Regions from separate parts of the Pseudomonas imrae genome, predicted to be linked through region 1. Evidence: riboswitches for the same ligand, from Rfam matches in the RefSeq annotation. Region 1 holds a riboswitch; the other holds the start of a gene.

Region 1 (7,462 bases):
CAAGTGGCTGAGCAGCAAACATCGCAACAGCAGCACCAAGCCAAGTTCGTTGCAGCGCAGTCTTCTACTGTTTATGAAGAAGAGCTCGTGACAGAAAAAGAACTGGCAGAGTTCTCCGACAGCAAGCCTTATCAGCTTCCGCTTCTGGCAGACAGCATCCTCGAGCGCGGCATGTCCCTGATCGGTACCCGCTATCGCTTCGGCGGCAGCACCGAAGCCGGCTTCGATTGCAGTGGCTTCATCGGCTATCTGTTTCGTGAAGAGGCGGGTATGAACCTGCCGCGCTCGACTCGCGAAATGATCAACCTGGATGCACCGTTGGTCGCACGAAACAACCTCAAGCCGGGTGATCTGCTTTTCTTCAGTACCAATGGCCGTGGTCGTGTAAGCCACGCGGGTATCTATCTGGGCGATGACCAGTTCATCCACTCCAGCAGCAGCCGCAGCGGCGGTGTACGGGTCGACAAGTTGGACTCCGGCTACTGGAGCAAGACCTTCATTGAGGCCAAGCGCGCCCTGGCCATGGCTCCCACTACCGTTACCTCTCGCAAGTAAAGTTAAAGTGATACTTGAAGTTTGACGTGTAAGCGCTAGAATCCTGGTACATTGTTGTGAATCTGATCGCGCGAGCCTTGCTTGCGCGTTCTGATTTCAGCCTTCGGCAGCGAAAGCCACATCCAGATCAGGATTGTTTTGCCCATGTCGACCTCGGCCCGCCTAATTCTTCTCGTTTGCGCCGCGCTGCTCAGCGCCTGTGCAAGTCGCCCGCAACTTGCGCCTGTGGCCGTCAAGCCAAAGCCGGTATTCAACTATTCCACCCAGAGCTTCTCGCCAGTGGCCGAAGACGTGTTGTTTCGCGCCCTGGGTTTGGTAGGAACGCCTTATCGCTGGGGCGGCAATACGCCTGATTCGGGTTTTGATTGCAGTGGCCTGATTGGTTTTGTCTACCGCGATGCCGCTGGTATTTCCCTGCCGCGAACTACTCGTGAACTGATTGTGATGCGTGCGCAGAACGTCAGTGAGGACGCCTTGCAAACCGGAGATCTGCTGTTCTTCGCCACCGGTGGTGGTTCGCAGGTCAGCCATGCCGGGATTTACGTCGGCGAAGGGCGTTTTGTCCACGCACCGCAAACGGGTGGCACGGTGAAGCTCGATACCCTGTCCAAGACCTATTGGCAGAATGCTTACTTGAGCGCCAAGCGCGTGTTGCCGGCCGAACACCTGGCGAGGAATCCTTGAAGGCAGCTGTAAGTATCAAGCGGCAAGCTGCAAGTAGTTTTGTCGTTCCGCCTGCAGCTCGCCGCTAAAATCTCGCAACGCCCCCTTCTACTGAACGGCTGATACCCGCCAAACCTTATTGCCTACGTCGTCGGCTACCAGCAAGGCCCCTTGTCGGTCGATCACCACGCCTACCGGTCGGCCCATGGCTTTTTCGTCACTATTGAGGAAACCGGTCAGCACATCCACTGGTTGTCCTTTCGGCATGCCTCCTTCAAACGGTACAAAAACTACCTTGTAGCCGCTATGGGGTTTGCGGTTCCACGAGCCGTGCTGACCGACAAACGCACCGTTGCTCAAACGCGCCGGCAGCGTGGTGCCCTCGGCGAATGTCAGGCCCAGTGAAGCTGTATGCGGTCCCATGGCGTAATCCGGGGCGATAGCCTTGGCTACTAGATCCGGATCCTGCGGTTCTACGCGCACATCCACATGCTGGCCGTAATAACTGAAGGGCCAGCCATAGAAGCCGCCATCCTTGACTGACGTAATGTAGTCCGGCACCAGGTCGCTGCCGATTTCGTCGCGCTCGTTGACTGCCGTCCATAGCTTGCCGCTTTGTGGCTCCCATGCCATGCCGTTGGGGTTGCGCAGGCCGGATGCGAAGATCCGGTGTTTACCGCTGGCCCGATCCACTTCCCAAATCGCTGCACGACCTTGTTCTGCTTTCAGGCCGTTTTCCCCGACGTTGCTGTTGGAGCCGACGCTGACGTACAACTTGCTGCCGTCTTTGCTGGCAATCACGTTTTTCGTCCAGTGATGGTTCAAGGGGCCACCCGGCAGATCGACGACCTTGGTTTCAGGTGCGGTGATGGAGGTTTCGCCTGGCTGGTAAGGAAAGCGCAGCAGCTTATCCGAGTCGGCGATGTACAGATCATTACCCACCAGGGTCATGCCGAATGGTGAGTTGAGGTTTTCCAGGAATACCGTACGGGTTTCCGCCACGCCGTCATGGTCGGCATCGCGCAACAGTGTGATGCGGTTCGGGCTGGGTACCCCGGCACCGGCGCGGCCCATGACTTTCTCCATGACCCAGCCACGGATGCCTTTGGAATCGTCCGGTTTGGGCGGGGCGTTGGTTTCTGCTACCAGCACGTCGCCATTGGGCAGCACGTATAGCCAGCGAGGGTGATCCAGGCCTTCGGCAAATGCCGCGACCTGGGTGCCGGGTGCGGCTGTCGGCTTGATACCGTCGGGCCAGCCAATTGCGGGGGCGATGTTGACGGTAGGAATCAGGGTTTTATTCGGTTCTGGCAGTTTGGGCGACGGCCCGGTGCCGTCGGACACTTGCAAGGTTGAGCTTTCACCACAGGCGGCAAGGGCGCCTGCCGCCATGACCAGCAGGGCGATTCGGGTCTTGTGCATGGTTTTCTCCTCATATGTGTAGTCATAGAGGCTCGAGGCAGCGGGATGGTTCAAGTGCATGGCCGGCTTTAATTGACGCTCCATCCCCAACCCACTAACCTTCGCCGCTTGTTTCAGGTGCTCTGTGGCGATCAAGTCGACAGAGTGAAACAGGGAAGCCGGTGAGTGAGCGCACTTGTACACAGTGCAGCCACAATCCCGGCGCTGCCCCCGCAACGGTAAATGAGTCAAGACGCTGCTTATGCCACTGTATCGCGTGCGATACGGGAAGGCGCATCGTCGGACAGTGCTCCTCGACGAACACGCCACTCATGAGCCCGGAGACCGGCCTGATTCATCCAACAGCATCACGGTGGGCGATGCTTGGCTTCACCTGTGTCTTTTTCCTGCCTGCCGTTTTTGCCCAGCCCCAACGGAGAGCTGCCATGACTGAATCCCCTGATCGTGACGAACGCCATCTGGCGCGCATGCTGCGCAAAAAAGCGCTGATCGACGAACGTATTGCCAACTCCCCCAACGAGTGCGGATTGCTGCTGGTGCTGACTGGCAATGGCAAAGGCAAGAGTAGCTCGGCGTTTGGCATGCTGGCGCGTGCCATGGGGCACGGCATGCAGTGCGGTGTGGTGCAGTTCATCAAGGGCCGCAACAGCACCGGTGAAGAGTTGTTCTTCCGCCGCTTTCCCGAGCAGGTGCGTTTCCACGTGATGGGCGAAGGCTTTACCTGGGAAACCCAGGACCGCCAGCGAGATATCGCCGCCGCCGAAGCTGCCTGGCAGGTGTCCCGGGAAATGTTGCAGGACCCCAGCGTTGGCCTGGTCGTACTGGATGAGCTGAATATTGCCCTCAAGCACGGCTACCTCGACCTGGATCAAGTACTCAGCGACCTACAAGCCCGCCCGCCGATGCAACACGTGCTGGTTACCGGCCGTGGTGCCAAGCCGCAGCTGATTGAACTGGCCGACACGGTCACTGAAATGGGCATGCTCAAGCATGCGTTCCAGGCCGGGATCAAGGCACAGAAGGGCATCGAACTTTGAATCAGCCGCGACATTGTCCGGCGGTGCTGATCGCTGCGCCGGCCTCCGGCCAGGGCAAGACCACCGTCACGGCCGCCCTGGCCCGCTTGCACCGTAACCTGGGGCGCAAGGTCCGGGTGTTCAAGTGCGGCCCGGACTTTCTCGACCCCATGATCCATGAGCGCGCCAGTGGGGCGCCGGTGTATCAATTGGATATGTGGATGGTGGGTGAGCAGGAGAGTCGCCGCCTGTTGTGGGAAGCAGCGGGGGAGGCTGACCTGATCCTCATTGAAGGTGTCATGGGGCTGTTTGACGGCACGCCGTCCAGTGCTGATCTGGCGCGGCATTTTGGTGTGCCTGTACTGGCGGTGATCGACGGTACTGCCATGGCCCAGACCTTTGGCGCCCTGGCGCTGGGGCTGGCACGTTATCAACCGGACCTGCCTTTCGCCGGCGTATTGGCCAACCGGGTGGGCACCCTGCGTCATGCGCAATTGCTGGAAGGCAGCCTGACAGAAGGTTTGCGTTGGTACGGTGCGCTGTCCCGCGAGACGGGCATCGAACTGCCCAGTCGTCACCTGGGCCTGGTGCAAGCCAGCGAGTTGAATGACCTGGACCTGCGCCTGGATGCGGCTGCCACGGCTTTGGGCGGCAGTTGCGAGGTCGCGCTGCCACCGCCGGTGGAGTTTGCCGCACCCGAGGTGACCACGGCCGAGCCGTTGCTGGCCGGCGTGCGGATTGCCGTGGCGCGTGACGAAGCGTTCGCCTTTACCTATGGCGCCAGCCTTGACCTGCTGCGTGCCATGGGGGCCGAGCTGGTTTTCTTCTCGCCGATCCATGATTGCCGCCTGCCAGAAGCCGACAGCCTTTATCTGCCCGGCGGCTATCCGGAACTGCATCACCAGGCCTTGTCGGAAAATACCTCGATGCTCGCCGCGATCCGCAGCCATCACACCGCTGGCAAGCCGCTGTTGGCCGAGTGTGGTGGGATGCTCTATTTACTCGACTCGCTGACTGACGTCGACGGCAATCGCGCCGGGCTGCTGGGCCTGCTTCCTGGTGATGCGGTGATGCAAAAGCGCCTGGCCGCCCTGGCCTTGCAAATTGTCGAACTGCCGGAAGGCGTGCTTCGCGGGCATACCTATCATCACTCACTGACCAGTACCGAGTTCCAGCCGATTGCACGAGGCCTGAGCCCGAATGGCGGGCGTGGCGCCGAGGCGGTGTATCGCGATGGACGGATGACGGCCTCGTATGTGCATTTTTACTTCCCGTCCAACCCGCAAGCGGTTGCGGCGCTGTTCGCGCCTGATCCCGGGGTTGCCTGACGCCATGACTGACAATGCCTTCCCGCCAGCCGATCGCGAGGCTGTGTACCGTGCCATTGCCGAGCGCCGCGATATGCGCCACTTCAGCGGTGGCAGTATCGCGCCTGAGTTGTTGCATCGCCTGTTGCAAGCGGCCCATCAGGCTCCCAGTGTCGGCTTGATGCAGCCTTGGCGTTTTATCCGCATCAGTGACCGCGGCTTGCGAAGCCAGATCCAGCAACTGGTTGAAGAGGAGCGGGTGCGCACCGCCCAAGCCCTGGGCGAGCGTTCCGACCAGTTCATGAAGCTCAAGGTCGAAGGTATCAACGATTGTGCCGAAGTACTGGTGGCGGCGCTGATGAATGATCGCGAGCGGCATATTTTCGGCCGCCGTACCCTCCCGGAAATGGATCTGGCGTCGCTGTCCTGCGCGATCCAGAATCTGTGGCTGGCTTCGCGCGTCGAAGGGCTGGGCATGGGCTGGGTGTCGCTGTTCGAGCCCCAGGCGCTGGCCGACCTGCTGGGCTTGCCAGCCGGTGCCAAGCCGCTGGCGGTGTTGTGCCTGGGCCCGGTGACGCAATTCTATCCGGCACCGATGCTGCAACTTGAAGGCTGGACCGAGCCGCGTCCGTTGAGTGACATGTTGTATGAGAATTATTGGGGAGTGAGTCAATGAGCGTGGCCTTGCTGAGCGTCGCTGCCGTGGCGCTGGATGCGCTGCTGGGAGAACCCAGGCGCTGGCATCCGCTGGTAGCGTTCGGCAATTTTGCCGGGCGTGTCGAACAGCGTTTCAACTCTGCAGGTCGTGGCTGGCGCAGTCATGGCGTCACCGCGTGGTTTATCACCGTGGTGCCGCTGACCGTGTTGGCCACGGCCTTGTCCTGGGCGCCTGTCGTGGGCTGGATCATCGAAATTCTCGCGCTGTACTGCGCCTTGGGCCTGCGCAGCCTGGGTGAGCACGTCGCGCCGGTGGCCCAGGCATTGCGCAGTGATGATCTGGATGAAGCGCGCAAACGCGTGAGTTATCTGGTCAGCCGCGAAACGGGCGAACTGGACAGTACCCAGGTCGCTCGCGCGGCGACCGAGTCGGTACTGGAAAACGGTAGCGATGCGGTATTTGCCGCCTTGTTCTGGTTTGCCGTCGCCGGTGTGCCAGGGGTGGTGCTCTACCGCTTGAGCAACACCCTGGATGCCATGTGGGGTTATCGCAATGAGCGCTTTGAACGTTTCGGTTGGGCTGCGGCGAAAATCGACGATGTGCTCAACTACATTCCTGCCCGGCTCGTGGCATTGACCTACGCACTGTTGGGCAAGACCCGACTGGCGCTCAAGTGCTGGCGTACCCAGGGCTCCACTTGGGACAGTCCCAACGCCGGCCCGGTGATGGCTGCAGGCGCTGGTGCCCTGGGCGTCGAGTTGGGTGGGGCGGCGACGTATCATGGGCAGTTGCATCAACGCCCGACCCTGGGTGAAGGGCCGCCGGCCGACGCCGACTCCATCGACCGCGGCTGGCAACTGGTGCAGCGCGGCGTATGGCTGTGGTTACTGATTCTGTGTGCGGGGGCACAATTTTATGCTTGAACACGGAGGCCGGTTGCGCAAGGCGGCGATACAGTACGGTATCGCACAGGAAGACTGGTTGGACCTGTCCAGCGGCCTTGCGCCCTGGCCCTGGCCGATCCCGGAAATAGCGCTGCGTGCCTGGGCGCGTTTGCCAGAGACCGATGACGGGCTGGAGCAGGCTGCGTGCGATTACTACGGGGTTTCCCACGCGCTGCCGGTACCGGGTTCACAGGCGGCAATCCAGTTGTTGCCGCGCCTGCGTCGGGCGGGCAAGGTCGGGGTTTTGTCGCCGTGCTATGCCGAGCACGCCGAAGCCTGGCGTCGCGCGGGTTATATCGTGCGCGAGGTGCTGGAGCAGGAAGTGGACTTTTTCCTCGACAGCCTCGATGTTCTGGTGGTGGTCAACCCCAACAACCCTACAGGTCTTAGCCTTGCGCCCCGACGTTTGCTGGATTGGCATGCCAGGTTGGCCCAGCGCGGTGGTTGGTTGATCGTGGACGAAGCCTTTATGGATAACACCCCGCAGTTGAGCGTGGCGGGCCAGTCCCATCAAGTCGGCTTGATCGTGCTGCGCTCGTTCGGCAAGTTTTTTGGCTTGGCCGGGGTTCGGCTGGGTTTTGTGCTGGCTGAACGCAAGTTGCTCAAATTGCTTGCCGAACAGGTCGGGCCGTGGGCGGTCAGCGGGCCAACGCGGGAGTTGGGCCAGATATGCCTGAAGGATACCGCCGGTCATGCACGCCAGCGCCTGCGGTGCGAGGAGGCTAGCCAGCGGTTGTCGGCATTGTTGGAACAATACAATCTGCACCCGCAAGGCAAGTGCGCGCTGTTCTTGTGGCTGATCACCCATCGCGCCGAACAGTTGCATGAGTTCATGGCCCAGCGTGGCATCCTGTTGCGTCTGTTTGCCCACGACAGCAGCTTGCGCTTTGGCTTGCC
Region 2 (7,462 bases), 1.4 Mb from region 1:
AACGCGTTACCCAGGCCACCCTGGCGCAAGAACTGCCACAAGCGATCACGGGTCTCAATGCCGACGGTACTCAGGCTGCTGAGTTCCGGGTCGGGCCGATCATCTCCGGGCACCAGAATCAGTTGCACGCCCTGCTCTGCCAACTCTGCCAAGCGCTGAATGCCATAGCGCCAATAGCCGATGCCGCCATGCAACGAAATCAGGATCACCTTGGCGTGCCGCAGCACCTCATCGAAATACAGGTCAACGGAGGCATGGTTCTGCACCTGCATCGGGTTGGCCAGGCGCAGGCTCGGGTAGTCCTCGGGCAACTGCCGTGCGGCTTCGGCCAGCAGCGCCAGGCTCGAGTCGCCGCTGCACAGGATCACCAGGTCGGCAGGGGTTTGCCCAAGGTCGGCGATGTTGTCATCGGCAACGAAGCCGCCGGGCTGGGTCCTGAGCAGGTGCATGGGTCAGACGCTTAGGGCAGCGCGCAGTTGCGCTTCGAGACCCGCAGCATCCAGCTCCTGACCGATCAGCACCAGGCGCGTGATACGCGCTTCATCGGCACTCCAGGCGCGGTCGAAATGCTTGTCGAAACGCGTGCCAACCCCCTGGATCAGCAGGCGCATCGGTTTGCCGGGGATCGCGGCGAAACCTTTGACACGCAGGATGCCGTGTTGCACCACCAATTGCGTCAGGGCATCGAGCAGCAAGGCTTCGTCGGCCTGGGGCAAGTCGATGGAAATCGAGTCGAAGGCGTCGTGATCATGATCTTCTTCACCTTCGTGATGACTATCGTGATGGCTGTGGCGGGCGTCGATATGTTCTTCAGAACCGGCGCCAAGGCCGATCAAGACATCCAGGGGCAGCCGACCGCTACTGGCTTCGATGACTTTTACCGCTGGCGGCAGCTCTTGCGCCACTTCCAGGCGCACCTGGGCCAGGTCCTCGGGGCTGATCAAATCGGTTTTGTTGAGAATCACCAGATCTGCGCTGGCCAATTGGTCGGCAAACAACTCGTGCAGTGGCGACTCATGGTCCAGGTTCGGGTCCAGCTTGCGCTGGGCATCGACCTGATCCGGGAACGCCGCAAAAGTGCCAGCGGCGACTGCCGGGCTGTCAACCACGGTGATCACCGCGTCAACCGTGCAGGCGCTGCGAATCTCAGGCCATTGGAAAGCCTGGACCAGAGGTTTTGGCAGGGCCAGGCCCGAGGTTTCGATCAGGATATGGTCGAGGTCGCCACGTCGTGCCACCAATTCACGCATGACCGGAAAGAACTCTTCCTGGACGGTGCAACACAGGCAGCCATTGGCCAACTCGTAGACCCGACCGCTGGCCTCCTCTTCGGTACAGCCGATGGAGCACTGCTTGAGGATTTCGCCGTCGATGCCCAGTTCGCCGAATTCATTGACGATGACCGCGATGCGGCGGCCTTGCGCATTATCCAGCATGTGGCGCAGCAAGGTGGTTTTGCCCGAACCGAGGAAACCGGTGACGATGGTAACGGGGAGTTTGGCCAGTGTTTTCATCGAATGCCCTTAAATGCCCTTAAGGGCGGGCGTACGGGACGACTGGCCCTGCGGCGCGGCGCAAGGGCAGATTTCGTCACCGGATCACCCCGCCCGGTTGAAATGGAAAATCAGTTGCGAGGCAGGTCTCCTGGCTTGGGGCTTGCCGGCCTTTGAACCGGCGCTGACTGCGCCTTCCCGCCGTTTTTTGGCAGTGGCGTGGCAGTCAGAAAAACCCTTTACAGTTGCGGGGGCAGCCGCGGCATTGACCGCGTTCCCTTCTTAGCTTCGACCTGGGCCGAAGAACCTCGAAGGTGCAAGGCTACAGGGGCTCGGTCAATTTGACTACCGTCACTGGACCATGCTCTCCTACACATCTTGTTTCGGGTGCCCTTCACAGGGTGAAACGGGAAACCGGTAAATCCTGGGCTTTTTTCAAAGCCCGCGACCAGTCCGGTGCTGCCCCCGCAACGGTAAGCGAGTGAAGCGTCAGATCCACTGTGCCAGCGGCATGGGAAGGTGACGCTTGTCGGGATAACTCTTTCAAGAGCCCCCTCGCAAGCCCGGAGACCGGCCCGATCATTCCAATAACAAACCCGCGGTGGGCGGGCGCTGTTCTGAACCCTGCGTGCCCTGCTCGCGGGGTTTGCATGCGCTCGTTTCACCCTGTCACTCGAAAGGGACGCGCCATGTCGATCACCAGCAGCACCTCGCACACCGCCAGCAGCAGCACCACCTTGAGCCAACGCCTGAGCGCCGCCATTGGTGCGTCGATCCTCGGTGTGTGCCTGGTGTACTTCGCCGGGTTCTCCCATATCGAGGCCGTTCATAACGCTGCCCACGATACGCGCCACAGCGCTGCCTTCCCGTGCCATTGAGACCTGCCGACATGATTAAGCGAATCGCTCAAACTGCCGGTTTTACCGGCCTGCTGGCCGCGTTGTTGCTGACTTTGCTACAAAGCTTGTGGGTCGCCCCGCTGATAATCCAGGCGGAATCCTTCGAGAGCGCCCCGGCCACCACCGAGATGCATGAGCACGCCGCAGACGCTGGCGCCCACAGCCACGACGCCGAAGCCTGGGCCCCGGAAGACGGCTGGCAACGCGTGCTGTCCACCACCGGCGGCAATCTGGTGGTCGCCGTGGGCTTTGCACTGATGCTCGCCGGCCTCTACACCCTGCGCGCGCCGACCCGTACGGCCCAGGGCCTGCTCTGGGGCCTGGCCGGCTACGCCACGTTTGTGTTGGCACCGACCCTGGGCCTGCCGCCAGAGTTGCCCGGCACGGCTGCTGCGGACCTGGCGCAACGGCAAATCTGGTGGATCAGCACTGCGGCGTCTACTGCCGCCGGTATCGCGCTGATCGTGTTTGGTCGCAATTGGCTGCTGAAACTCCTTGGTGTGGCGATTCTGGCAGTCCCCCATGTAATTGGTGCACCGCAACCACTGGTGCATTCGATGCTGGCTCCCGAAGCCCTGGAGACCCAGTTCAAGATCGCATCGCAGCTGACCAACGTGGTGTTCTGGCTGGCCCTGGGGCTGATCAGCGCCTGGCTGTTTCGACGCAACCGCGACGACCAGTATTCGGTATGACAACGGACAACACGGTGCCGACCCTGGTGGTCGGCCTGGGTTGCCAACGCGACTGCGCGGCCGACACGATGCTCGCACTGTTTCACGCAGCCTTGGTTGCCGGGGGTATAGATCCCTGGCGTATCACCGCGCTTGCCAGCATCGATCACAAGCGTAATGAGCCGGGGCTGCTTGCACTGGCCAACGCTCTGCAACTGCCCTTGCAGTTCTTCAGCGCCGAACAACTGGCCGCTTACGAACCCCGCTTGAGCCACCGGTCGGCACTCGCATTTGCCCATACCGGCTGCTACGGGGTCGCAGAAAGTGCTGCCCTGGCCCTGGCCGAACACTTGTCCCAGAGCCCTGCTCGGCTGCTGATCACCCGGCAAAAAAACTCACAGGCAACCTTTGCCTTGGCGTGTGCCAGCTGAACGCCCGATAATCCCTTCCTTGATCATGAGCAATCTTCATCTGCGACCTTGCTCGCGCGCTTTTCCACAGGAATCCATCCATGACCGTCTTCTTCATTGGTGCGGGCCCCGGCGACCCCGAACTGATTACCGTCAAAGGCCAACGACTGATCCGCAGTTGCCCGGTAATCATCTACGCCGGTTCCCTGGTACCTGCCGCTGTACTGGAGGGGCATCAGGCGGCGCAGGTGATCAACAGCGCCGAGCTGCACCTGGAACAGATCATTGAATTGATCAAAAGCGCGCATGAAAAAGGCCACGATGTGGCGCGAGTGCATTCCGGCGACCCAAGCTTGTATGGCGCTATTGGCGAGCAGATCCGTCACTTGCGCGAGTTGGGGATTCCCTTCCAGATCATTCCGGGAGTCACCGCGGTAGCTGCCTGCGCGGCCTTGCTGGAAAGCGAGCTGACTTTGCCGGATATCGCTCAAAGCGTGATTCTGACCCGGTATGCCGATAAAACCACAATGCCCGCCGGTGAAGACTTCGACAGCCTGGCGCGCCATGGCACGACCATGGCGATTCATCTGGGAGTCAACCATCTGGAGAAGATCGTCGCCGAGTTGTTGCCGCACTACGGAACGGATTGCCCGATTGCCGTGGTACATCGCGCGACGTGGCCGGATCAGGATTGGGTGGTGGGGACGCTGAGTAATATAGCTGGGAAGGTTGCAGCCAAAGGCTTCAGGCGTACGGCGTTGATTGTGGTGGGCCGGGTATTGGCCAGTGACAGTTTCAGCGAGTCTTCGCTGTACCGGGCCGGGCATGCCCATCTTTACCGACCCTAACAATCCGCATCAAATAACGGACACAATAAATTGATTTAAATAGAAATTTAACAGTTTTGGAACGGGCTTGCTCGCGAAGACGGTGTGTCAGGCGCTGGATAATAGACTGATGGACCGCCTTCGCGAGCAAGCCCGCTCCCACAGTGAATCTTCTTTGTTAGATAGATAGCGCAAGCTACTGAATTACAAATATAAAAAACGGCGCTCACGAGCGCCGTTTTTTGTTTGCAGCGAACACCTTACTCAGTAGTAGGCGTTTTCTTTCTGCGTGTGGTCGGTCACGTCACGTACACCCTTGAGCTCGGGAATACGCTCCAGCAGCGTGCGCTCGATACCTTCACGCAAGGTCACATCGGCCTGGCCGCAGCCTTGGCAACCGCCGCCAAATTTCAGCACCGCAATGCCGTCATCGACCACGTCGATCAAGCTGACCTGGCCACCGTGGCTGGCCAGCCCCGGGTTGATCTCGGTCTGCAGGTAATAATTGATCCGCTCGTTGATCGGGCTGTCGGCGTTGACGTTCGGCACTTTGGCGTTGGGCGCCTTGATGGTCAGTTGGCCACCCATACGGTCGGTGGCGTAATCGACCACCGCATCGTCAAGAAAGGCTTCGCTGAACGCGTCTATATAAGCAGTGAAGCTCTTGAGCCCCAGCGCGGTGTCTTCAGGTTTCTCTTCGCCCGGCTTGCAATAGGCAATGCACGTCTCTGCGTACTGGGTGCCAGGCTGGGTGATAAAGACGCGGATGCCGATGCCTGGGGTGTTCTGCTTGGACAGCAGATCAGCCAGGTAATCGTGGGCGGCGTCGGTAATGGTTATGGCAGTCATGGAAACTCCTCACAGGCTTGCCGGCAGTTTACGCCAATCCTTGGGATGGCACAAAGTCCTAGTATTTTTGTCGGGAAAGGCCGACGGCCACAATCAAAGGTTTTCATAGCGATTCATATCCAACACACCCTCTTCCACCGGCCTCGTTTCACGGATGTATTGCGACAGGTCGTGGAAGTAGTGCCAGAACCGCGGATTGCTGCGGCGAATCCCCCAGCGCTCGACAATACGTTCGAAGCCCTTGGCATCCCTGGCCAACTCCATGTCTGCGACGAACTCGGGCACGTCCTCGGCCGGAATATTGAAGATAAAGTTCGGGTAACTGCTGAGCACACCGGGATAGATCGTCACAGTGTCCAGCCCCGGCTGATAGCGATAGGCCTCGCCCAGCATGAACGCCACATTGCTATGGGCCCGGTTACGCAACAGGCTATACACCTCCCGCTTGCCGCCACGGGTTTCGATACGCAGCATGGTAGCTTCCGGCAACTGCTCAATGACCTTGAGCCCAGCCGCAGGCCTGGAGGTCAGGCGGCTCAGGGCCTGTTCGGCATAGCGCAGCGCCGGGTCGATACCCGGCCGCGAACAATACGCACTGATACAGCGGTTGATCGGGTCCGGGCTGGCGTTCAGAGGGCCGGACCGGGCAAGCAACTGCCTGGCGAAATCACGCTTGGGGTCGCCATCCTGCAGTGTCAGCCCGGTGGGCTTGTCATCGTCGATGGCTTCGTAATCCAGCCACAACTTGACCTTGCCACTGTTCTGGTACCAGTCATCGAGAAATCCTTCGCGGGAATCGGCTGGCATCAGGCGCAGGAAGTTCTGTTCGGCGCCGTTACGGATCAGGTCGAAATACAGCCGGGTCTGGGCCTGGTGAGAGACGTTGCCGAACACATCAAAGTTGACCGCCAACTGATAGTAAGTGCGCTCCAGCAACGGATAGTCGAACAGCCACATCGTTTGCGGCACTTCACCCACTAGGCCCTTGGTGACCGAGGCGCTGTCGAAATGACGGAAGATGCTCAACAGTGCATTGTCATTGCCCATCCACAGGCTCGACCAATCGGGCGTGGGCAGATCGGCGTAGTTATCCCGGCGCAAGGCTTCGTATTGGTTGCGTTTGTCGCGGTAGGCCAGCCACAGGCTCAGCACGCTGCCCACGTCATCATTCTGCCCCGGCATTGCCAGCAATGGCGTGGCCTGGCCGCGGTAACGCGCATCGGTAACGTACAAGTCGTGATCCGGGTCCTGGAACAGGGTCCAGAAGTTATCGCGAATCACGTCCGTGGCAATCTGTCCGCGGCACACCGGCCCGCGAATAAAGGTGCGCACGAAGTACTCGGCGTTATCGAGCATGAATTGGTAGCGCGCCTTGGCCGGGATCGCCTCAAAGGTCTCGAACGGGTTGGCCCGGCGCCCCGGCCCGTACCCCGGCAGTGCTGCGACTTGCCAGTCGCCGCTATAGAACAGCGACTTGACCCGCGCCATTTTCTCGGCGCCGAACGGGTACGTGATATGGGTCTTGTGGACGATCACCCCTTGTACCGGCCACAACCGGTAGTAAACCTGGGTGCCCGGATCGTCATTGGGGCGACGGGTATTGATCAGGTCGATAGGTTGCCCACTAGGTGTACGCGAACGTACCCACTGGAAGAAATGCCCCGATTCACCGCCCTCGAAATAGATATGCGCCAGGTACAGATGCTCGTACAACCAGCGCGCCACCAGGCTTTCCCTGGCGCCTGGCTGGTTGAGCAGGTCTTCCCATTGCTGCACCTGCAAGGCTTCCTTCGCGCTGGGCGCCAGGCTTTGTTCATCAATCGGTGCGCCAGAGGCCAGCCATCGCTGCAAGGTCTGGTATTGCTGGTCAGTCAGACCCGTGACCGCCAGGGGCATGCCTTCCGTGGGATGGGCACCGGCATATGCCGCGAACTCTCCCGGTAGCGGACACATGTTTTGCCGATTCAGGCCCAGCACAATCTCCTCGGGCAACTTGGCATTAGGCACCAGCGGCGTGCTATGCCCCAGTTCCAGCATGCGCGCCATCAAGGCAGCTTGGCTGTCTTGGGCGTCCAGCACCGAATGAAAGCCCTTCTGTTGCCAAGCCGCTTTGCCAAACGCGTCATAGAACAAGCGCGTAGTCGGCGCTGCCTGGCTGCGCTCGCCGTCATACACCGGCATTTTGCTCGCCCCGCGCGCCGCGCCCTCGCCACTGCCCAGGTTAAGCTGGCAGGCCGAGTCATAGCACGCGTGGCAGGCCACACATTTCTCAGTGAAAATAGGCTGTATATCACGGGTGTAGGAAATCGCCGG

The links. Region 1 has a riboswitch for cobalamin ahead of cobO (cob(I)yrinic acid a,c-diamide adenosyltransferase). Riboswitches for the same ligand answer to the same signal wherever they lie in the genome.
Region 2: it holds a riboswitch for cobalamin, as region 1 does, so the genes downstream of both, OQ460_RS10870 (CbtB domain-containing protein) here and cobO (cob(I)yrinic acid a,c-diamide adenosyltransferase) in region 1, are expected to answer to the same signal.

The regions. Positions count from the first base shown of each region.
Region 1 is NZ_CP110853.2:3,827,953-3,835,414, reverse strand. It holds gene OQ460_RS17340 (C40 family peptidase) at 1-555, shown strand, start outside; gene OQ460_RS17335 (C40 family peptidase) at 700-1,239, shown strand; gene OQ460_RS17330 (PQQ-dependent sugar dehydrogenase) at 1,327-2,640, opposite strand; cobalamin riboswitch at 2,739-2,988, shown strand; gene cobO (cob(I)yrinic acid a,c-diamide adenosyltransferase) at 3,066-3,677, shown strand; gene OQ460_RS17320 (cobyrinate a,c-diamide synthase) at 3,674-4,984, shown strand; gene bluB (5,6-dimethylbenzimidazole synthase) at 4,989-5,639, shown strand; gene cbiB (adenosylcobinamide-phosphate synthase CbiB) at 5,636-6,544, shown strand; gene cobD (threonine-phosphate decarboxylase CobD) at 6,537-7,462, shown strand, end outside.
Region 2 is NZ_CP110853.2:2,421,533-2,428,994, reverse strand. It holds gene cobN (cobaltochelatase subunit CobN) at 1-449, opposite strand, end outside; gene cobW (cobalamin biosynthesis protein CobW) at 453-1,514, opposite strand; cobalamin riboswitch at 1,617-1,819, opposite strand; cobalamin riboswitch at 1,862-2,087, shown strand; gene OQ460_RS10870 (CbtB domain-containing protein) at 2,183-2,371, shown strand; gene OQ460_RS10865 (CbtA family protein) at 2,383-3,084, shown strand; gene OQ460_RS10860 (cobalamin biosynthesis protein) at 3,081-3,494, shown strand; gene cobM (precorrin-4 C(11)-methyltransferase) at 3,575-4,321, shown strand; gene nfuA (Fe-S biogenesis protein NfuA) at 4,565-5,149, opposite strand; gene OQ460_RS10845 (fatty acid cis/trans isomerase) at 5,243-7,462, opposite strand, start outside.